Regions from separate parts of the Streptomyces sp. NPDC024017 genome, predicted to be linked through region 1. Evidence: predicted binding sites of a transcription regulator. Region 1 holds the regulator's gene; each other region holds the start of a gene.
The links. Region 1 encodes HrcA, which represses chaperone genes, less so after heat shock. Its sites were predicted from a motif close to TTNGCACTCNGNNNNNCNGAGTGCNAA; they were not measured.
Positions count from the first base shown of each region.

Region 1 (7,646 bases):
CCTCCCCGGCCCGCAGCCGCTTCACGGAGACGGCATGCCGCCCCTCCGGCCCGTCGAGGATGTACCGGCCGCCGCCGCCCGCGTCGAAGTGCTCGACCACGAACACCGGCGCGGTCACAGCACGCCACCGCCCGTCAACGAGGCCCGGGCGGCGGCCAGTTCCCCGGCCAGTACCTCCACCAGCTGCCCGGCGGGAAGCTCCCGCGCCATCCGGTGCCCCTGCCCGGCCCACAGCGCCATGCCCTGCGCGTCACCGGCCTTGGCGGCGGCCTTGCGCAGCGGCGAGGTGAGGTGGTGGATCTCGGGGTAGGCGGCGGGCGCGTACGGGCCGTGTTCGCGCAGGAAGCGGTTGACGAGGCCGCGCGCGGGCCGGCCGGAGAACGCCCGGGTCAACTCCGTGCGGACGAACAGGGGGTTGGTCAGTGCCTGCTTGTGCAGGGCGTTCGCGCCGGACTCGTGGGTGGCGAGGAAGGCGGTGCCCAGCTGGGCCGCGCTCGCCCCCGCCGCGAGGACCCCGGCGATCTGGCCGCCGCGCATGATGCCGCCGGCGGCGACGATCGGGATGCTCACGGCCTCCCGGACCTGGGCGACCAGCGACAGCAGCCCGATGCCGGAACCGTCCGTCTCGGGGACGTCCCGGTGGGTGCCCTGGTGACCGCCGGCCTCGACGCCCTGGGCGATGACCCCGTCCGCGCCCGCCCGCTCCACGGCCCGGGCCTCGTCGGGGGTGGTCGCGGCGGCCAGGACGAAGGAGCCGACGCGGTGCAGGGTGTCGACGACCTCACGGCTCGGGACGCCGAAGTGGAACGACACCACCGGCACGGGGTTGTCGCGCAGCACCACGAGCTTGGCCTCGAAGCCGTCGTCGCGTCCACTGTCCGGATCGCCGAGCTCGGCCTCGTACCAGGTGGCCTCGCCGGCCAGCTGGTGGGCGTAGACATCGATGGCGGCGGGGTCGGCGTACTCCGGCTGCGGCATGAAGACGTTGACGCCGAAGGGCCTGCCGGTGAGGCTCCGGAGCTGCTTGATCTCCTGGTACATCCCGTCGGCGGTCTTGTACCCGGCGGCGAGGAAACCGAGCCCGCCCGCCTCGCACACGGCGGCGGCGAGCTGCGGTACGGAAACGCCGCCCGCCATGGGGGCCTGCACGATCGGGAGGGGGAAGAGATCGGTCAGTGCGGAGGACATGACCGCATGTTGTCACGTCCTCCGAACAACTCCGAAACCGGCCTGCCGACTGGCATAGACCAGAAGCACGCTCGGTCTCAGCGCCCGTTGAAGGCGTCCTTCAACCGCGAGAACAGCCCCTGCTGCCCAGGTTGGAACTGCCCCGTGGGGCGCTCCTCGCCGCGGAGCTTGGAGAGCTCGCGGAGCAGGCGTTCCTGCTCGGGGTCGAGCTTGGTCGGGGTCTGGACCTCGACGTGGACGATGAGGTCGCCGCGTCCGCCACCCCGCAGGTGCGTGACGCCCCGGCCGTGCAGCGGGATCGACTGGCCGGACTGGGTGCCCGGGCGGATGTCGACCTCCTCCATGCCGTCGAGCGTCTCCAGCGGCACCTTCGTGCCGAGGGACGCCGCCGTCATGGGGATCGTCACCGTGCAGTGCAGGTCGTCGCCGCGCCGCTGGAACGTACTGTGCGGCAGTTCGTGGATCTCGACGTAGAGATCACCGGCCGGACCGCCGCCGGGACCGACCTCGCCCTCGCCGGCCAGCTGGATCCGGGTGCCGTTGTCGACACCGGCCGGGATCTTGACCGTGAGCGTGCGGCGGGACCGGACGCGGCCGTCGCCCGCGCACTCCGGGCACGGAGTCGGGACGACCGTGCCGAACCCCTGGCACTGCGGGCAGGGGCGGGACGTCATGACCTGGCCCAGGAAGGACCGGGTGACCTGCGAGACCTCACCGCGGCCGCGGCACATGTCACACGTCTGGGCGGAGGTGCCCGGGGCCGCGCCCTCACCGTTGCAGGTGTTGCAGACGACGGCCGTGTCGACCTGGATGTCCTTCGTCGTGCCGAAGGCCGCCTCGTCGAGCTCGATCTCGATGCGGATCATCGCGTCCTGGCCGCGGCGGGTGCGCGAGCGCGGTCCGCGCTGCGACGCCGTGCCGAAGAACGCGTCCATGATGTCCGAGAAGTTCCCGAAGCCACCGGCTCCGAAGCCGCCCGCGCCGCCGCCGCCGGCCTGCGAGAGCGGGTCGCCGCCGAGGTCGTAGACCTGCTTCTTCTGCGGGTCCGACAGCACCTCGTAAGCGGCGTTGATCTCCTTGAACCGCTCCTGGGTCTTCGGATCGGGGTTGACGTCCGGGTGCAGCTCGCGGGCGAGCCGCCGGAAGGCCTTCTTGATCTCTTCCTGCGACGCGTCGCGGCGCACGCCGAGTACGGCGTAGTAGTCCGTGGCCACTACGACTCCGCCAGGATCTGTCCGACGTACCGTGCCACTGCGCGTACCGCTCCCATCGTTCCCGGGTAGTCCATGCGGGTCGGTCCGACCACGCCGAGCTTGGCGACTGCCTCGCCGCCCGAACCGTAGCCGACCGACACGACGGACGTGGAGTTGAGTCCTTCGTGGGCGTTCTCGTGACCGATCCGTACGGTCACGCCCGGATCCTTCGCCTCGCCGAGCAGCTTGAGGAGCACGACCTGCTCCTCCAGCGCCTCCAGCACCGGCCGGATCGTGAGGGGGAAGTCATGCCCGAAGCGGGTCAGATTGGCGGTGCCGCCGATCATCAGCCGCTCCTCGTTCTCCTCGACGAGCGTCTCCAGAAGTGTGGAGAGCACCGTAGAGACCGTACCCCGGTCCTCGTGCTCGAACGCCTCGGGGAGATCCTCCACCAGACTCGGCACATCCGCGAAACGGCGGTTCGCCACACGGCTGTTGAGCCGGGCGCGCAGATCCGCGAGCGAGGCGTCGCCGAAGGGCGCCGGGCAGTCGACCACCCGCTGCTCGACCCGCCCGGTGTCCGTGATCAGCACGAGCATCACGCGCGCGGGCGCCAGGGAGAGCAACTCCACATGCCGCACGGTGGACCGGGTCAGCGACGGGTACTGCACGACGGCGACCTGACGCGTGAGCTGCGCGAGCAGCCGTACCGTACGCGCCACGACGTCGTCGAGGTCGACGGCACCCTCGAGGAAGTTCTGGATCGCGCGCCGCTCGGGCGCGGTCATCGGCTTGACGCCGGCGAGCTTGTCGACGAACAGCCGGTAGCCCTTGTCGGTGGGGATGCGCCCGGCGCTGGTGTGCGGCTGGGCGATGTACCCCTCGTCCTCGAGGGCCGCCATGTCGTTGCGGACGGTGGCCGGGGAGACGCCGAGGCTGTGCCGCTCGGTGAGGGCCTTGGAGCCCACCGGCTCCTCGGTGCCGACGTAGTCCTGGACGATGGCGCGCAGCACCTGAAGCCTGCGTTCACTGAGCATCGCGCACACCTCCAGAAGTCGTCCGCCCGTTGTCCTGCCTGTCGAGCCTGGCACTCTGCGCGTGCGAGTGCCAGCATTCCCCGGCCCAGTGTACGGCGGTGGGGTACACCCCCGGCAAGGCTGGTCGTGCGGCGCCGTACCCCGAGCGGGGTGCACCGCTAGCGTCGCCGTATGAGGGTGACTTGGGAAGACCTCGGATGGGAGCGCGTCGCCGCCGGGGTGGGGCGGTGCCGGCTGCCGGTGTGGGACTGCACGGCGGGGCTGGTCGCCGGTGAGGGCGCGGCCCTCATGATCGACGCGGGGTCGAGCCTCGCCGAGGGCGCGAAGCTGCGCGCGCAGGCGCAGTCGCTCACGGGTCACCGTGTGACGCATCTCGCGCTGACCCATCCCCACTTCGACCATGTCTTCGGGGCGCCGGCGTTCACGGACACCGAGGTGTTCGGGGCGGTGGGCGTGGACGCGGTGCTGACGCGGGTGCGGGACCGGGCGGAGTTGCGCGCGGACGCGGTCCGGCACGGCCTGGCGGCGCCGACGGCCGAGGAGGCGGCGGAGCGGCTGGCCCCGCCCGGCCACCTGGTCTCCGGCGAGTGGACCCTCGACCTGGGCGGCGGGTGCCAGGTGCTGCTGGCGAACGTCGGGCCGGGACACACCGCGCACGACCTGGCGGTGCTGGTGCCGGGCGATCCGGAGGTGGTGTTCTGCGGTGACCTGGTCGAGGAGTCCGGCGAGCCCCAGGCGGGCCCCGACGCGGTGCCGTCGCACTGGCCGGCCGCCCTGGACCGGCTGCTCGACCTGGGCGGTGAGGACGCGGTGTACGTACCCGGTCACGGAGCGGTGGTGGACGCGGCGTTCGTGCGGGCGCAACGGGACGCCCTGGCGGCGCGTTTCGGCGTGTCTCCGTGATCACCCACCGGCTTCTCCTATCGTCATTCGAATGCGCCAGTACTCCGCCGATCTGACCCCGCCGTGGAAGAAGCCCCAGCCGGTGCCCGAGGTTCCGGCGGAGCCGGGCCTGGTGGTGGAGGAGCCGGGGACCGGTTTCTGCGGCGCGGTGATCCGCTGCGAGGCGGGCACGGTGACGCTGGAGGACCGCTTCGGCAAGCACCGCGTGTTCCCGATGGAGCCGCGCGGCTTCCTGCTGGAGGGCAGGGTGGTGACCCTCGTCCGCCCGGCGCCGGGCGGCCCCGCACGTCCCAGCCGCACGGCCTCCGGGTCGGTCGCCGTCCCCGGCGCACGCGCGCGTGTCGCCCGCGCCGGCCGCATCTACGTCGAGGGCCGCCACGACGCCGAGCTGGTCGAACGGGTGTGGGGCGACGACCTGCGCATCGAGGGCGTGGTCGTGGAGTACCTGGAGGGCGTCGACGACCTCCCGTCGATCGTGGACGCCTTCGCGCCCGGCCCCGACGCCCGCCTCGGCGTCCTGGTCGACCACCTGGTGCCGGGCACCAAGGAGTGGCGCATCGCCCAGTCCGTCACCAGCGACCACGCCCTGATCGTCGGCCACCCGTACATCGACATCTGGGAGGCGGTGAAACCGTCGTCCCTGGGCATCGAATCCTGGCCACGGGTCCCGCGTGGCCAGGACTGGAAGACGGGCGTGTGCAGGGCACTGGGCTGGCCGGAGAACACGGGGGCGGCCTGGCAGCGGATCCTGTCGGGGGTGCGGTCGTACAAGGACCTGGAGCCGGAGCTGCTGGGCCGCGTGGAGGAACTGATCGACTTCGTGACGGCGTAGCTGCGGGCATGCGTGCCGCTAGGGGCGGCACCCGTCCCAAGGAGAGCGGCACCCCGTTACGCCGGGCTGCGAAACCCCCCGGCCTCAGCACGAACACCGAGCACCTCAGTCCACCAGATCCCGCACGACCCCATCCGCCAGCAACCGCCCCCGCAGGGTCAGCACGGCCCGCCCTTCCTCGTACGAGGCTTCCTGGAGCAGTCCGTCCGACAAGGCCTTGCGCGAGGCGGCCAGCCCCTCCGGCCTGAGCAGGGACAGCGGTACGCCCTCCCTGAGCCGCAGCTCCAGCAGAATCCGCTCGACCCGCCGGTCCTCGTCGCTCAGCAGCTCCCGCCCGGCCCCGGGCGAGCGCCCCGCCGCCAGGGCGGCCGCGTACGCCCCCGGATGCTTCACGTTCCACCACCGCACCCCGCCCACATGGCTGTGCGCACCGGGCCCGGCGCCCCACCAGTCGGCCCCCCGCCAGTACAGCTCGTTGTGCAGACAGCGCCCGGCCTGCGAGGTCGCCCAGTTCGACACCTCGTACCACTCGAAGCCCGCACCCGAGAGAACCTCGTCCGCGATCAGGTACCGGTCGGCGTGGACGTCGTCGTCGGTCATCGGCACCTCGCCCCGGCGGATCCGGCGGGCCAGCTGCGTCCCCTCCTCGACGATCAGGGCGTAGGCGCTGACATGGTCCGGCCCGGCCCCCAGCACCGCGTCCAGCGACGCCCGCCAGTCGTCGTCGGACTCACCAGGCGTGCCGTAGATCAGGTCGAGATTCACATGCTCGAACCCGGCCGCCCGGGCCTCCGCCACGCACGCCTCGGGCCGCCCCGGCGTGTGCGTACGGTCCAGCACCTTCAGCACATGCTGCCGCGCGCTCTGCATCCCGAAGGAGATCCGGTTGAAGCCCCCCTCGCGCAGCGTCGCCAGGTACGCGGGATCGACCGACTCGGGATTCGCCTCCGTCGTGACCTCGGCATCCTCCGCCAAGCCGAACTCGTCGCGGACGGCCTGCAGCATCCGTACGAGATCACCGGCGTCCAGCAGCGTGGGCGTGCCCCCGCCCACGAACACCGTGCGGACCGGCCGCGGGTCGTCGCCCAGCACCTTGCGCGCCAGCCGGACCTCGTCGGCCAGCGTCTCGGCGTAGTTGTCGCGCGACGCGAGCACCCCGCCGGTGCCGCGCAGCTCGGTCGCGGTGTACGTGTTGAAGTCGCAGTAGCCGCAGCGGGTCGCGCAGTACGGAACGTGCAGGTAGAACCCGAGCGGACGATCGGTGGCCCCGGCGAGCGCGAATGCGGGCAGCGCGCCGTCGTCGGGGACGGGCTCGCCGTCGGGGAGTGCGGAAGGCATGCCTTCCATTGTCCAGCACCCGCGCGGTCAGTCCGCCTGGAGCACCAGCAGTGCGAGATCGTCCGCCGGCGGCCGCGCCCCGAACTCGTGCACCAGCCGGTTGATCCGCTCGGCTATCAGCTCGGCGTCCAGCCCGGCGCACCCGGCCAGCGCCGCCGCGAGCCCGTCCCCGTCGTCGAACTGGCGGGAGCCCGAGCGGCGCTCGGTCACGCCGTCGGTGACGCACAGCAGGGTGTCGCCGGACCGCAGCTCGAAGGTCTCGCTGGTGTAGGTGGCGTCCTCGATGACGCCGAGGAGGGTCTGGGGCTGGGCGGCCGTGTGGACCTCGCCGCCCGCCCCGAGCAGCAGGGGCAGCGGGTGCCCGGCGGAGGCGACGGTGCAGCGGACACCGCCGTCGAAGGGGACGAGTTCCCCGTACAGCAGGGACAGGAAGCGCGTCTGGGGGCCGTCGCCGGGCGGGGTCGGCCGCGCCCCCGCGGCCACCAGTGCCCGGGCCGCCGCGTCGGCGGCCTCCGTGGCGTCGTCGAGCAGCAGCTGGTTGAGGCGGTCGAGGACGTCGGCGACCCGGTAGCCCTCGCGGGCCAGCAGCCGCAGCCAGGGCCGGGCCAGGCCGATGACGACGGCCGCCTCGGGCCCCTTGCCCTGGACGTCGCCGACGGCGAAGCACCAGCGGCCGTCGCCCGCCGGGAACAGGTCGTAGAAGTCACCGCTGGGCCCGCCCTTGTCGCACGGCTCGTAGACGAGGGCGCTGCGCATGCCGGGGATCTCGGCCACGGCGCCGGGCAGCAGTCCGCGCTGGAGGACGGCGCTGATGGTGGCCTGGCGGGCGTACTGCCGGGCGGCGCCGATGGCGAGGGCGACCCGGCGGCTGAGGTCCTCGACGAGACCGGTGATCTCGTCGGGGAAGCCGGCCGTTCCGGAGCGCCCGATGACGAGGGTGCCCAGCGGGCGTCCCCCGGCGACCAGCCGGTACGCGAGGGCCGAGCCGGGCTCGCCGTCACCGAGCGCCTCGCCGGGCCAGGGGTACTCGACGGGCCCGGACCCGCCCTGCTCCCGGCCGCGTTCGAACGGGGAGGCCCCCATCGGGTCGAACGGCTGCGGCGGGTCCTTCTCCAGGACGCGACGCAGCTCCTCGATGCGGTTCTCGCTGCCGTG
Region 1 is NZ_JBEZYZ010000001.1:466,949-474,594, forward strand. Features, by position in the region: gene AB0G20_RS02185 (16S rRNA (uracil(1498)-N(3))-methyltransferase) at 1-118, opposite strand, end outside; gene AB0G20_RS02190 (nitronate monooxygenase) at 115-1,188, opposite strand; gene dnaJ (molecular chaperone DnaJ) at 1,266-2,402, opposite strand; gene hrcA (heat-inducible transcriptional repressor HrcA) at 2,402-3,418, opposite strand; gene AB0G20_RS02205 (MBL fold metallo-hydrolase) at 3,590-4,321, shown strand; gene AB0G20_RS02210 (DUF3097 domain-containing protein) at 4,353-5,153, shown strand; gene hemW (radical SAM family heme chaperone HemW) at 5,259-6,491, opposite strand; gene AB0G20_RS02220 (SpoIIE family protein phosphatase) at 6,519-7,646, opposite strand, start outside.

Region 2 (7,646 bases), on a different contig from region 1:
GCGGGGTGCGGGTGCGTCGTGGTTGTTCGCGCCCCGCGGCGGAGCCGCATGCCGACGCTGCCCCGCGCCCCTTCGGTGCGCGACCTCAGCCGATCCGATTCGCCAGCGCGGCCAGTAGCTCCACGACCCCCTCCGGGCCGTCCACCACCAAGTCCGCCCGCTCCCTGAGCTCCGTCACCTCGTCGCTGCCGCTGCACACCAGCAGGCCCGGGGTGCCGGCCGCGCGGAGGGTGTCGACGGCGGAGTAGGCGGGCAGGTCGCCCAGGTCGTCACCGCCGTAGAGGACGGACTCGGCGCCGATCTCCCGGGCGAATTCGCTCAGGGCGACGCCCTTGTCCATGCCGGGCGGGCGCAGTTCGAGGACCATGCGGCCGGGCTCGACGATCAGGCCGTGCCGGGTCGCCAGGTCGGTGAGCGGCTCGCGCAGGGCCTCGAAGGCGGCCTGAGGGTCGGCGGCCCGGCGGGTGTGCACGGCCACCGCCCGGCCCTTCTCCTCGACCCAGGTCCCGCTTCCGTCGAGGAGCCCGGGCAGCTCGGCGCGCACGGCCGCGACGCCGGGGTGCGGCTCCGGGGCGGTGAGTTCACCGCTGCGGGCGTCCCATCGCTCGGCGCCGTAGTGCCCGAGGACGACGAGGTGCTCCAGTCCTGGCACGTCCGCGAAGCCCCCGTTGCGCACCGCGACCTCGGCGGGCCGGCCGGTGATGACCGCCACGGCGGCCACCTTCGGCGCGAGCGCGGCCAGCGCGGGCAGGGCCCGGGGATGGGCCCGGGCCCGCTCCGGATCGGCCACGATCGGCGCGAGCGTCCCGTCGAAGTCGAGCCCGATCAGGGCCTTGCCGGGGCGGGCGAGGAGGGCGTCCAGGCCCTCCCGGCCCGCCTTGGTGGTCGGCGTGGGCAGCATCGAGCCGCTCATCCCCGCAACGCCTGGAGCTGGTCCAGGAACCACTGCGCCGGCGGCAGGGCCGTCGCCGCCGCTGCCAGGCGCTTGCCGCGCTCGGCGCGTTCCTCCGGGCGCATCGACAGCGCCTCGTGCAGGGCCGCCGCCGTGCCCGTCACGTCGTAGGGGTTCACCGTGATCGCGTCCTCGCCCAGCTCCTCGTGGGCCCCGGCCTCCCGGGACAGCACCAGCGCGCAGCCCGCGTCGGAGACGACCGGGACCTCCTTGGCGACGAGGTTCATGCCGTCGCGGATGGGGTTGACGAGTGCCACGTCGGCCAGCCGGTACGCGGCCAGGGAGCGGGCGAAGTCGTCCTTCAGATTGAGTACGACCGGGGTCCACCCCGGCGTCCCGAACTCGGCGTTGATCTCGTCCGAGACCCGCTGCACCTCGGCCGTGTAGTCCCGGTACACCGCTAGGTCCTGACGCGACGGGTAGGCGAAGGCGACGTGCACCACCCGCTCGCGCCACTCGGCGTGGGTCTCCAGGAGCCGGCGGTAGGCCAGCAGGCCGCGCACGATGTTCTTGGACAGCTCGGTGCGGTCGACCCGGACGATGGTGCGGCGGCCCTCGCCGATCTCCTCCCGCAGCGCGGCCATCCGCTCCTCGACGTCCGGCTCGTGCGCCCGCTTGCGCAGGAAGTCCGCGTCGGCCCCCAGCCCGTGCACCCCGACCCGCGTGCCGCCGAGCCCGCCGGCGAACTGCTCGGCGCACGCGGTGAACGCCTCCGCCCAGCGCTCGGTGAGGAAACCCAGCCGGTCCGCGCCGAGCATGCCGCGCAGCACCTGCCCGGCCACGTCGTCCGGCAGCATCCGGAAGTACTCGGGCGGCGCCCACGGCGTGTGCGAGAAGTGGCCGATCCGCAGGTCGGGCCGCAGCTCGCGGAGCATGCCCGGGACCAGCGTCAGGTGGTAGTCCTGCACCACGACCGCAGCGCCCTGCGCCGCCTCCTCGGCCAGCGCTTCGGCGAACGCCCGGTTGTACGTCTCGTAGGACGCCCACTGCCGCCGGAACCCCGCGTCGAAGACCGGCTCCAGAGGCGTCTGGTAGAGCATGTGGTGCACGAACCACAGGACCGAGTTGGCGATGCCGTTGTACGCGTCGGCGTGCACGTCGGCCGGGATGTCCAGCATCCGCACGCCGTCCTCGCCGACCCCGCGCCCGACCGCCTCGCGGTCGCCGTCGGACAGCGCCGAGCACACCCACAGCGAATCCGCGTCCGAGCCGATCGCGGAGAGCCCGGAGACCAGCCCGCCGCCGCCCCGCTTGGCGTCCAGCGAACCGTCCTCGCCCACCGTGTACGAGATCGGCCCGCGGTTGGAGGCCACCAGCACCTGTGCAGCACCGTACGTAGAAGCCATAAGCCTCAACCTAGCCCGGCCCGGAAACGCTCAAACGTACGGATCTTCCGTACCCGGCCGAAAACGGCCCCGGTCAGGCCGCTCTCCGCGCCTGGTACTCGGCGATGTCCACCATCGGCGGACGCTCCTCGGTGTCCACGGAGTACGTCCGCGGCTCGAAGCCGTCCTCGGCCCGCTCGAACTGCGTCAGGGACGGCCGGATCAGATGCCCGCGGGCCAGCCGCAGCTGGGCCGTGCGGTAGATCGCGGCGGCCATCCGGCCCAGCGCCTGACCGTCCTGGTGCCGGTGCTTGCGCACCCCGACGTCCACCTGGGCGAGGGCGTCCAGCCCCACCAGGTGCAGGGCGTCGACCAGCATGCCCAGCTCCACGCCGTACCCGACGGGGAACGGCAGCTGCTCCAGCAGCGAGCGGCGGGCCGCGTACTCGCCGCCGAGCGGCTGCACGAAGCCGGCCAGCTGCGGCCAGTGCATGTTGAGCAGCGGCCTGGCCATCAGCTCGGTGACCCGGCCGCCCTGCCCGGCGGCACCGGAGAGCGGCCGGTCGTACATGGCCTTCACCAGGTCCACGTCCGGATCCGTGAGCAGCGGGCCCACGATCCCCGAGACGAAGTCGGAGGAGAAGTCCCTGAGGTCCGCGTCGACGAAGCAGACGACGTCCCCGCGGGTGACGAGCAGCGAGCGCCACAGCACCTCGCCCTTGCCGGGCACGGCGGGCAGGCGCGGGAGTATCTCGTCCCGGTGCACCACCCGCGCGCCCGCGGCGGCGGCCACCTCGGACGTACGGTCGGTCGAGCCGGAGTCGACGACGACCAGCTCGTCGACGAGCGGGACCTGCCGCATCAGGTCGTGGCGGATCACGGCGACGATGTCGCCGACCGTCGCCTCCTCGTTGAGGGCGGGCAGCACGACGCTGACCGTCTGGCCCGTGCGCTGTTTGGCGGCCAGGATCTTATGGAGCGGGCGTTCGTTCGCGGACCAGGAACGGGTGCTCAGCCAGCGCTCGACTTCTTCCAGCACCGTGGCGGCTCCTCTGCGTTCTCCAGGCGGGACGGACTGCCCGCCGCGGTAGCGGCTGACGGGTACAGTCATCTCGCGGTTCGGACGACTATCTCAACTGTCCTGGTCGTCGGTTACAGTCTTGAACAAGGCGGATGACCATCGCATGTCCGGGGTCGCCCGCCGCCTACAACCACATACAGCTCATCCAGAGGGGCAGAGGGAAACGGCCCGTTGAAGCCCCGGCAACCCTCCAGTCGGTACTCGTAGGTCACTGTCGACCACCTGCGCGAGGCTCCCGGCTAGGGAAGGTGCCAAATCCGTCTCACGGCGAGATGCGTCGTGAGGAAGATGAGGAGAAAGGGCCTCGCCTCACATGGCTGTGCAGACTGTTGCAAGCACCACTGACTCCACCGTAGACCTGGGTCCCGCGGCTGCCCTGAGCTGCCGCGAGTGCGGTCACCGCGTACCCCTCGGCCCGGTCTTCGCCTGCGAGGAGTGTTTCGGCCCGCTGGAGATCGCCTACGACTTCTCGGCGTACGACACCGAGGAGCTCCGCAAGCAGATCGAAGCGGGTCCCGCGAACATCTGGCGTTACGCCCCGCTGCTGCCCGTCCCGGCCGACGTGGCGGACAAGCCGAACATCAACCCCGGCTGGACCAAGCTCGTCAAGGCCGACAACCTGGCGCGCGAGCTCGGTGTCGAGGCCGGCAAGCTCTTCGTCAAGGACGACTCCGGCAACCCGACGCACTCCTTCAAGGACCGCGTCGTCGCCCAGGCCCTGGAGGCCGCCCGCGCCTTCGGCTTCACCACCCTCTCCTGCTCCTCCACCGGCAACCTCGCCGGTGCGGTGGGTGCCGCCGCGGCCCGCGCCGGCTTCCGCTCCTGCGTGTTCATCCCGCACGACCTGGAGCAGGGCAAGGTCGTCATGGCCGCGGTCTACGGCGGTGAGCTCGTCGGCATCCAGGGCAACTACGACGACGTGAACCGCTTCTGCTCCGAGCTGATCGGCGACCCCGCCGGCGAGGGCTGGGGCTTCGTCAACGTCAACCTCCGGCCGTACTACGCGGAGGGCTCCAAGACCCTCGCGTACGAGATCTGCGAGCAGCTCGGCTGGCGGCTGCCGGACCAGATCGTGGTGCCGATCGCCTCCGGCTCGCAGCTCACGAAGATCGACAAGGGTCTGCAGGAGCTGATCAAGCTCGGTCTGGTCGAGGACAAGCCGTACAAGATCTTCGGTGCGCAGGCCGAAGGCTGCTCGCCGGTGTCGACGGCCTTCAAGGCCGGCCACGACGTCGTGCGCCCCCAGAAGCCGGACACCATCGCCAAGTCCCTCGCCATCGGCAACCCGGCGGACGGGCCCTACGTCCTCGACATCGCGCGCCGCACGGGCGGTGTCGTGGAGGACGTGACCGACGAGCAGGTCGTCGAGGCGATCAAGCTGCTCGCGAGGACCGAGGGCGTCTTCGCGGAGACCGCCGGTGGTGTGACGGTGGGCGTGACGAAGAAGCTGATCGAGAGCGGCGCGCTGGACCCGTCGTTGACGACCGTGGTGCTGAACACGGGCGATGGTCTCAAGACACTGGACGCGGTCGCGGGTACCGGACTGACCGCGACCATTCGTCCCAGCCTGGAGTCGTTCCGGGAAGCCGGTCTCGTCTGACCGTCGTTCGCTGCGGGCCGGTGGGGGCTGGTCGCGCAGTTCCCCGCGCCCCTAGGTGCGATACCCAACCGGAGGTTTTGAAGTCATGAGCGTGACCGTTCGCATCCCCACCATCCTGCGCACCTACACCGGCGGGCAGGCCGAGGTCGCCGCCGACGGGGCGACTCTCGGCGAGGTGATCGCCGATCTGGAGAAGAACCACACGGGGATCGCCGCCCGGGTGCTGGACGACCAGGGCAAGCTGCGTCGCTTCGTCAACGTGTACGTCAACGACGACGACGTGCGGTTCGAACAGGGTCTGGAGACGGCCACGCCGGACGGTGCCGGCGTGTCGATCATTCCCGCCGTCGCCGGTGGCTGAACCGGTCGACCGGCCCGTTTGTTACCTTCGGTAACGACGATTACCGAGAGTTCATCGAATTGCCCCCTCCGTGAGAGAAGCGGAGGGGGCAATTCTGTGTGATTGAGCGCGGTACAGTTGGGGAACGCGATCCCGATCCCTTGATCGGAACCCTGAATTCCTGCCGCGAGCCCGACAAGATGTAGCCAAAGTGTGCGCATCTTTTGCGGCTTTTGCTCCCTTTGTGTAGCCCGACTTGCCCTGAATTCGGGCGAATTCTCCCCACATTCCGGACCCGTTGCGTCCAGAATTCTCGTCCGATTGACCTGTTGCAGACGGCAGTTGGACAGATACATTCAGCCGCGGTCGACGCGTTCCGGCGCACGCCCCCAACCGTGGGGGGTGAGGTCTGACCCGGATCCGCGAAGTGTGGATCTGTGCAAGGGCCAGTAATAGGGGAGTTAGGCATGGCTCAGGGCACCGTCAAGTGGTTCAACGCGGAGAAGGGGTACGGCTTCATCGCGGTCGACGGTGGTGCGGATGTTTTCGTCCACTACAGCGCGATTCAGATGGACGGCTACCGCACCCTTGAAGAGGGCCAGCGGGTCGAGTTCGAGATCTCGCAGGGTCAGAAGGGGCCGCAGGCCGACATGGTTCGCGTCGCTGCCTGAACGCGCACCACGACCAACGCTCAAGCGACCGGTCTTCTCAGAAGGGCCCGTACCCCCCGGGGTGCGGGCCCTTCGGCCTGTTCGAAAGGGCTGCCGGACGGTGTTCGCGGGCGGCTGACGCCCCCGCCCGATCCCGGGGAGGCGCTTGCACTCGCAGGGGTCGAGTGCTAATCATTGCGTTAGCACTCTGAAGGTGAGAGTGACAACGTAAGGACCGGGTCGGTGAGGCCCGCAGGCCAGGTGGGGAAGGAACCACGAGGCAAGCGAGCCGTCCGTCGCGGGCGCGGGCGCGGTCCGAAGTAATCACCCCCAGTCCTGGAGGGACCACTTCACATGGCCAAGATCATCGCGTTCGACGAGGAGGCGCGGCGCGGCCTCGAGCGCGGCATGAACCAGCTCGCGGACGCCGTCAAGGTGACGCTCGGCCCCAAGGGCCGCAACGTCGTCCTCGAGAAGAAGTGGGGCGCGCCCACGATCACCAACGATGGTGTCTCCATCGCCAAGGAGATCGAGCTCGAGGACCCGTACGAGAAGATCGGCGCCGAGCTGGTCAAGGAAGTCGCCAAGAAGACGGACGACGTCGCCGGTGACGGTACGACCACCGCGACCGTTCTCGCCCAGGCCCTGGTGCGCGAGGGTCTGCGCAACGTAGCCGCCGGCGCCAACCCGATGGCCCTCAAGCGCGGTATCGAGAAGGCCGTCGAGGCCGTCTCCGCCGCCCTGCTGGAGCAGGCGAAGGACGTCGAGACCAAGGAGCAGATCGCCTCCACGGCCTCCATCTCCGCCGCCGACACCCAGATCGGCGAGCTCATCGCCGAGGCCATGGACAAGGTCGGCAAGGAAGGCGTCATCACCGTCGAGGAGTCCCAGACCTTCGGTCTGGAGCTGGAGCTCACCGAGGGTATGCGCTTCGACAAGGGCTACATCTCGGCGTACTTCGCCACCGACATGGAGCGTATGGAGGCCGTCCTCGACGACCCGTACATCCTGATCGCGAACTCCAAGATCTCCAACGTCAAGGACCTGCTCCCGCTCCTGGAGAAGGTCATGCAGTCGGGCAAGCCGCTGCTGATCATCGCCGAGGACGTCGAGGGCGAGGCCCTGTCGACCCTGGTCGTCAACAAGATCCGCGGCACCTTCAAGTCCGTCGCCGTCAAGGCCCCGGGCTTCGGCGACCGCCGCAAGGCGATGCTGCAGGACATCGGCATCCTCACCGGCGGCGAGGTGATCTCCGAGGAGGTCGGCCTCAAGCTGGAGAACGCCACGGTCGACCTGCTGGGCAAGGCCCGCAAGGTCGTCATCACCAAGGACGAGACCACCATCGTCGACGGTGCCGGCTCGGCCGACCAGGTCCAGGGCCGCGTCAACCAGATCCGCGCCGAGATCGAGAACAGCGACTCGGACTACGACCGCGAGAAGCTGCAGGAGCGCCTGGCGAAGCTCGCCGGCGGTGTCGCGGTCATCAAGGCCGGTGCCGCCACCGAGGTGGAGCTCAAGGAGCGCAAGCACCGCATCGAGGACGCCGTGCGCAACGCCAAGGCGGCCGTCGAGGAGGGCATCGTCGCCGGTGGTGGCGTGGCCCTGCTGCAGGCCTCCCAGGTCTTCGAGAAGCTGGAGCTCGAAGGTGACGAGGCGACCGGCGCCAACGCCGTGAAGCTCGCGCTGGAGGCCCCGCTG
Region 2 is NZ_JBEZYZ010000006.1:77,052-84,697, forward strand. Features, by position in the region: gene otsB (trehalose-phosphatase) at 86-901, opposite strand; gene AB0G20_RS17420 (trehalose-6-phosphate synthase) at 910-2,298, opposite strand; gene AB0G20_RS17425 (glucosyl-3-phosphoglycerate synthase) at 2,372-3,316, opposite strand; SAM riboswitch class I at 3,497-3,653, shown strand; gene thrC (threonine synthase) at 3,672-4,958, shown strand; gene AB0G20_RS17435 (ubiquitin-like small modifier protein 1) at 5,044-5,319, shown strand; gene AB0G20_RS17440 (cold-shock protein) at 5,766-5,969, shown strand; gene groL (chaperonin GroEL) at 6,303-7,646, shown strand, end outside.
Region 2: a site for HrcA is predicted at 6,149-6,175, ahead of groL (chaperonin GroEL). Genes of this name have one in related genera too.

Region 3 (7,646 bases), on a different contig from region 1:
TCCGACGAGACCGTCCAGGCGTGTCAGGGACTCGGCGCGGTCAGGTACCGCTGGATCGTCGGTGCCAGCCATGCCGCGATCTCCGCCCGCGCCAGCCCCACGGCCGGCGGCATCCGCAGCACGTACCGCGTGAGCGCCAGCCCCAGCAGCTGCGACGCCATGAGTGCCGCCCGTGCCGGGACCTGCTCGGGGTCGGGGCACACCTGCCGGGTGACCGGCAGCAGCTGGTCCCGCAGGATGCCCTGCATGCGCTCCGCCCCGGCCTGGTTGGTCACGCCGACCCGCAGCAGGGCGGTGAGGACCTCGTTGTTCTCCCACATGTCGAGGAAGTGCTCGACGAGGATCCGTCCCGCGTCCTGCCGGCGGTCCGCCCCGCTCACGTCCGGCAGCCGCAGGTCGATGGCGACGGCCGCCGCGAAGAGGCCCTCCTTGTTGCGGTAGTACCGCATCACCATCGACGGATCGATGTTCGCGTCCTTGGCGATGGCGCGGATGGTGGCCCGCTCGTAGCCGTCGGTCGCGAAGCGTTCGCGGGCCGCCGCGAGGATCGCGCCGCGAGTGGCGTCGGAGCGGCGGGGGGAGCCGGAGCCGGACCCGGGAACCGTGGGGGTGCTGTCGCTGCCGTTCATGCCAACAAGCGTAGGCCAACGGGTGTAGGTCAACAAGTGTTCGCCAACGGATGTTTGCCAACACCCGTTGACACCCCCTCGGTGCCTCACTATCTTCGTCAACGAGCGTTGGCCAACATTCGTTGGCAACAGGCGATGGCAAGCAAGCGTTGGCAACAGGAGGCCACCATGAACGGCACCGCCACCCACCGCACCGTGATCGTCGTCGGTTCCGGCCCCAGCGGCCTCCTCCTCGCCGGTGACCTCGCCACAGCCGGCGTCACCGTGACCCTCGTCGAGAAGCGGCCGCGCAAGATCAGCAACCTCTCCCGCGCCTTCGGGGTGCACGCACGCACCCTGGAGCAGCTCGACGCCCGCGGCCTCGCCGAGGAACTCCTCACCACCGGCGACACCATCACCGGCCTGCGGCTCTTCCGCCGCCTCTCCCTCGATCTGAGCACGCTGCCCTCGCGTTTCCCGTTCCTGCTCATCACCCCGCAGTACGAGGTCGAGCGGCTCCTGGAGCGGCGGGCCCGGGAGGCCGGGGTGGAGTTCGCGTACGAGAGCGAGGTCGTGGGGCTGCGGCAGGACGACGAGGGGGTCGACCTCGACGTGCGCGGTGCGGACGGGGCGGTCGTCACCCGCCGGGCGGCCTATGTCGTCGGCGCCGACGGTCACCGGAGCGCCGTGCGGGAGGCGATCGGCCTGGACTTCCCCGGTGTCTCCGTCATCAAGTCGCTGATCCTGGCCGATGTCCGGCTGGCCGAGAAGCCCGAGGGTGTCCTCACCGTCAACGGCCGCGGCGACGCTTTCGCGATGATCGCCTACTTCGGCGACGGCTGGTACCGGGTCATGGGCTGGAACCGCCGCAACGAGGTCTCCGACGACGCCCCGCTCGACCTCGACGAGGTCAAGGAGATCACCCGCCGTGCCCTGGGCACCGACTACGGCATGCACGACGCCCGCTGGCTCTCCCGTTTCCACAGTGACGAGCGCCAGGCACCGCACTACCGGGTCGGGCGGGTCTTCCTCGCCGGGGACGCCGCGCACATCCACTCCCCGGCCGGCGGGCAGGGCATGAACACCGGCCTCCAGGACGCCGCCAACCTGAGCTGGAAGCTCGCCGCGGCCGTCCAGGGCCGGGCGCCCGAAGGGCTCCTCGACAGCTACGAGGCCGAGCGCCACCCCGTCGGCAAGGCGGTGCTGCGCAGCAGTGGCGGACTGGTCCGGCTGGCCCGCGCGCAAAATCCGCTGCTGCGTGCCGCCCGCGCCCTCGTCTCCGCGTTCGTCGACATGGCCCCGCCCGTCCAGCGCAAGGCCCTGGGGCAGATCACCGGGATCGGCTACGCCTACCCCGCCCCCCGCGGTGCCCACCGCCTCACCGGCACCCGCGTCCCCGACGTCGCCCTGAAGGACGGCCGGCTCTACGAGGCGCTGCGCGGCGGCCGGTTCGTGCTGATCACGCCCGGGACGTACGACGGCCCCGGTGTCCGTGAGGGGTGGCTGACCGTGGAGCGCTGGGCGGGCGACCGCCGGACGACCGTCCTGGTGCGGCCCGACGGATACGTGGCCTGGGCGGCGGAGGGTGCGGACGCGGCGGGGATCGAGGAGGCGGTGGCCCGCTATCTGGGCTAGGCCCTCTCGGCTGGATCACCCCGGCGTCGCGGGGTCGGCGGCCGAGAGGCGCCGCACCTCACGGCCGGGCTGATCGAAACGACACGGCCTAGGCCCGGGCGGGGTGCCCGATGAGCATCGCCGGTGCCCCCGCGACCCGGGTCAGGAACACCGTGGCCGCGTGCGGGCCCTGCGGTTTGACCTTCCTGCGGAGCTCCTCCGGCTCGACCGCCGAGCCCCGCTTCTTCACGGTCAGCGTGCCGACCTGCCTCTCCCGCAGCAGGGCCTTCAGCTTCTTGACGTTGAAGGGGAGGTGGTCGGTGATCTCGTAGGCCGTGGCGTACGGGGTCGGGCGCAGGGCGTCGGCCGTGACGTACGCGATGGTCGCGTCGAGCAGTCCGCCGTCGACCTGGTCGGCCACCTCGGCGACCAGGTGGGCGCGGATGACGGCGCCGTCGGGCTCGTAGAGGTAGCGGCCGGGCGGGCGGACCTCCGGGTCGGGCAGGCCGCGCGAGAGCAGGGAGCGGGGGCCCGGCAGGAGGGTCGCCCGGACCGCCCCCGGCTCGGTGCCGAACCACAGCACCGCCTCCTTGACGTCCCCGCCGTCGGAGATCCACTCGGCCTCGGCGTCCTCGGGGACCGCCTCGTGCGGGATGCCGGGGGCGATCTTCAGCGCGGCGGCGCGAGGGGCCCGGCGGGCGGCGGAGACGGCCCAGGACAGGGGCGGTGAGTAGGCCTCGGGGTCGAAGATCCGGCCGCGGCCGCCGCGCCGGGCGGGGTCGACGAACACGGCGTCGAAACCGGCCGTGTCCATGTCCGTGACGTCCGCCTCGCGCACCTCGATGAGACCGGCCAGGCCCAGTGCGTCGGCGTTCGCGCGCGCCGCCGCGGCCGTCTGCGGGTCCCGGTCCACGGCCAGCACCCGGATCCCGGCGCGGGCCAGCGCGATGGCGTCACCGCCGATGCCGCAGCACAGGTCGGCGACCGAGGTGATGCCCAGCTCGGCCATGCGCCGGGCCCGGTAGGCCGCCACGCTCGCCCGGGTCGACTGCTCGACGCCGTTCGGGGTGAAGAACATCCGGCCCGCGTCCTCGGCCCCGAACTTCACCACCGCCCGCTGCCGCAGCCGCGCCTGCCCGAGCGCCGCCGACACCAGCTCGGCGGGGTGCTCGCGGCGCAGCCGGGTCGCGACGGCCAGCTCCTGCGCCGGGTCGGTGTCCCGCACCTCGTCGAGGAGGGCGCGGCCTTCGGGGGTGAGGAGGGGAGCGAGGTCGTTCACCGGATCATTGTCGGCCACGTCGGCGGGCGGGAGACGTGTGGGCCAGTCGGTGGATGGTGGGGCGCCGGCCGCGGTGTCGGGCCGGGATCGACGGGAGGGGGCTGCGAGGATCCGGCACCATGCGAGCAGTCGTACAAAATGACAAAAGCCGGGCGTCGGGGCGGGCGTCCGCCGGCGTACGGATCGGCCTCGCCGTGCTCGTCCTCGCCGCGATCGCCTCAGGCTGCGCGCAGGACGGCGGCGACCAGGTCGCCCCGGCAGGCGGGCAGCAGCCCCTCGACGCGCCCCCGGCCCGCGCGCTCGACACCTACGCCACCAAGCTGCGCGCCGCGCACGCCGCCCGGGCCGCCGCCGCGCACCGCTGGGACCTGCGCAAGGTCCCACTGACCGCCCCGCCGGCCCCTGAGAAGAAGCCGAGGATCAGGACCCGCAAGGGCTTCGAGGTGGAGGGCCACCGGCGGCTGAACCTCCCGCCCGTCTTCACCACGGTCCCCACCCGGGACAAGGTCGTCTTCCTCACCATCGACGACGGCGCCGAGAAGGACCGGGCGTTCCTGCGGATGATGAGCGACCTGGACGTCCCGTACACCGCCTTCCTCAGCGGCTACCTGGTCAAGGACGACCCCCGCTACTTCCGCACGATGCAGTCCAGGGGCGTGGTCCTGAACAACCACACCCTCCACCACCCCAACCTGCGGGGCCAGTCGTACCGTGCGCAGAAGCGCGAGATCTGCGGCATGCAGCGCTACATGGAGAAGCGGTTCGGCAAACGCCCCGACCTCTTCCGCCCGCCCTTCGGCAGCTACGACCGGGCGACCCTGCGCGCCGCCAAGGCCTGCGGCATCGCGTACGTGCCCCTGTGGAACCAGGAGGTCTTCGCCGACCACTGGGAGTACCGCGAAGGGGACCGCAAGCTGCGCCCGGGGGACATCGTCCTCACGCACTTCCGGGGCCCTGAACAGTGGAAGGGCACGATGGCCGACATGGTCCGCCGCTTCCTGAACAAGGTCACGGCCCAGGGGTACGCGGTGGGGCGGCTGGAGGACTACCTGTGAGGCGGCCGGCCGCCGCCCTGCTGTGCACGGTCCTGCTGGCCGGCTGCGCCGGGGTGGCGGACCAGCGGCCGGGCACCGCCGACGGCCGGGCCCAGGACCCGGCGCACGCGGTGAACCGCACCGGCCACCTGCCCCCCGTGGTGGACCACGTCCCCACCCGGGACAAGGTCGTCTTCCTCACCTACGACGACGGCGCCGAACGCGACCCCCGCTTCGTCGGCCTCGTGCGCGAACGACGGCTGCCGGTCAGCATGTTCCTCACGGACAGCGTCGTGGGACCCGGCTACGGCCACTTCGCCCGGCTGCGCGCGGTCGGCGCGTCCATCCAGAACCACACCCTCGACCACCCCGCCCTGCGCGGCCTGCCCTATGCCGGCCAGCGCGCCGAGATCTGCGGCCAGCAGCACAAACTCCGCTCCCGCTTCGGTATCAGCCCCCGCCTCTTCCGCCCGCCCTACGGCACCTACGACCGGGCGACCCTGCGTGCCGCTGCCGACTGCGGCATCACCGCGGTCGTCCTGTGGCGCGCGTCCCTGAACGCCGACGGCGAACTGAGCTACACCCGGGGCAGGCCCGGCCTGCGGGCGGGCGACATCGTCTCGGTGCCGTCGGGCGAGTCGTTGTCCCCGAGCCTGACGGAACGGACGGTCCGGCTGCTGCGCGAGGTCGAGCGCAGAGGGCTGCGGGTGGGTCGGCTGGAGGACTACCTGGAGAGAGCACCGGGCCGACGCGCGGTCGGCAATTAGCAGTCCGCTTGACCGAGTGCTAATCGCAGTCATAGTCTCGGTTCTGGCACTCCCCCCTGGAGAGTGCCAACACAGCGACGGGCAGGTCCGGCACCCGCGACGACGGATCGACCTGGTCGCCACCTCAGACAGTTAACCCCGTGAGATCTCCGAAGGGGGAGGTCGGATCGTGACGACCACCAGCTCCAAGGTTGCCATCAAGCCGCTCGAGGACCGCATTGTGGTCCAGCCGCTCGACGCCGAGCAGACCACCGCCTCTGGCCTGGTCATCCCGGACACTGCCAAGGAGAAGCCCCAGGAGGGCGTCGTCCTGGCCGTGGGCCCGGGCCGCTTCGAGGACGGTAACCGTCTTCCGCTCGACGTCTCCGTCGGCGACGTCGTGCTCTACAGCAAGTACGGCGGCACCGAGGTGAAGTACAACGGCGAGGAGTACCTCGTCCTCTCGGCTCGCGACGTGCTCGCGATCATCGAGAAGTAATTCACCCCAAGCACATTGCTTTGAACTGCGCCCCTGGCCCCCGCGATCGCTATGAAGCCGGGCGCCCGGGGCGCAGTGCCGTAACCCCTGATTCCGGAAGAGGGCTCACGCTCCCATGGCGAAGATCCTGAAGTTCGACGAGGACGCCCGTCGCGCCCTCGAGCGCGGCGTCAACAAGCTTGCCGACACGGTCAAGGTGACGATCGGCCCCAAGGGCCGCAACGTCGTCATCGACAAGAAGTTCGGCGCTCCCACCATCACCAACGACGGTGTGACCATCGCCCGTGAGGTCGAGGTCGAGGACCCGTACGAGAACCTCGGTGCCCAGCTGGTCAAGGAGGTGGCGACCAAGACCAACGACATCGCGGGTGACGGTACGACCACCGCGACCGTGCTCGCCCAGGCGCTCGTGCGCGAGGGCCTCAAGAACGTCGCCGCCGGTGCCTCCCCGGCCGCCCTGAAGAAGGGCATCGACGCCGCCGTCGCCGCTGTTTCCGAGGAACTCCTCGCGACCGCCCGGCCGATCGACGAGAAGTCCGACATCGCCGCCGTCGCCGGTCTGTCCGCCCAGGACTCGCAGGTCGGCGAGCTCATCGCCGAGGCGATGGACAAGGTGGGCAAGGACGGTGTCATCACCGTCGAGGAGTCCAACACCTTCGGTCTGGAGCTGGACTTCACCGAGGGCATGGCCTTCGACAAGGGCTACCTGTCGCCGTACTTCGTGACGGACCAGGAGCGCATGGAAGCCGTCCTGGACGACCCGTACATCCTCATCACGCAGGGCAAGATCTCCGCCATCGCGGACCTCCTGCCGCTGCTGGAGAAGGTCATCCAGTCCAACGCCTCCAAGCCGCTGCTGATCATCGCCGAGGACGTCGAGGGCGAGGCCCTGTCCACCCTCGTCGTGAACAAGATCCGCGGCACCTTCAACGCCGTCGCGGTGAAGGCCCCCGGCTTCGGCGACCGCCGCAAGGCGATGCTGCAGGACCTGGCGGTCCTCACCGGCGCCACCGTCGTCTCCGAGGAGGTCGGCCTCAAGCTCGACCAGGTCGGCCTGGACGTGCTCGGCTCCGCCCGCCGCGTCACCGTCACCAAGGACGACACCACGGTCGTCGACGGTGCCGGCAACAAGGACGACGTGCAGGGCCGCGTCTCCCAGATCAAGGCCGAGATCGAGTCCACCGACTCCGACTGGGACCGCGAGAAGCTCCAGGAGCGCCTCGCGAAGCTGGCCGGCGGCGTGTGCGTCATCCGTGTGGGTGCCGCCACCGAGGTCGAGCTCAAGGAGCGCAAGCACCGTCTGGAGGACGCCATCTCCGCGACCCGCGCCGCGGTCGAGGAGGGCATCGTCTCCGGTGGTGGCTCCGCGCTCGTCCACGCCGTCAAGGTCCTCGAGGGCAACCTCGGCAAGACCGGCGACGAGGCCACCGGTGTCGCCGTCGTCCGCAAGGCCGCCGTCGAGCCGCTGCGCTGGATCGCCGAGAACGCCGGCCTGGAGGGTTACGTCATCACCTCCAAGGTCGCCGAGCTCGAGAAGGGCCAGGGCTTCAACGCCGCCACCGGCGAGTACGGCGACCTGGTCAAGGCCGGCGTCATCGACCCGGTCAAGGTCACCCGCTCCGCCCTGGAGAACGCCGCCTCCATCGCCTCCCTCCTCCTCACGACCGAGACCCTGGTCGTCGAGAAGAAGGAAGAGGAGGAGCCGGCCGCCGGTGGCCACAGCCACGGCCACTCCCACTGAGGCATGACGGCTGAGGGCTGACGACGTCAGCTCGCCCGAGCCCGAGCGAAGGCCCGGCACCCCGGAGACGGGGTTGCCGGGCCTTCGCCGTGTGCCTTTCCCCGCCGATCAGGGAACCGCACCGG
Region 3 is NZ_JBEZYZ010000014.1:49,867-57,512, forward strand. Features, by position in the region: gene AB0G20_RS32540 (TetR family transcriptional regulator) at 24-629, opposite strand; gene AB0G20_RS32545 (FAD-dependent monooxygenase) at 798-2,243, shown strand; gene AB0G20_RS32550 (methyltransferase domain-containing protein) at 2,332-3,501, opposite strand; gene AB0G20_RS32555 (polysaccharide deacetylase family protein) at 3,621-4,556, shown strand; gene AB0G20_RS32560 (polysaccharide deacetylase family protein) at 4,553-5,302, shown strand; gene groES (co-chaperone GroES) at 5,472-5,780, shown strand; gene groL (chaperonin GroEL) at 5,896-7,521, shown strand.
Region 3: a site for HrcA is predicted at 5,346-5,372, ahead of groES (co-chaperone GroES). Genes of this name have one in related genera too.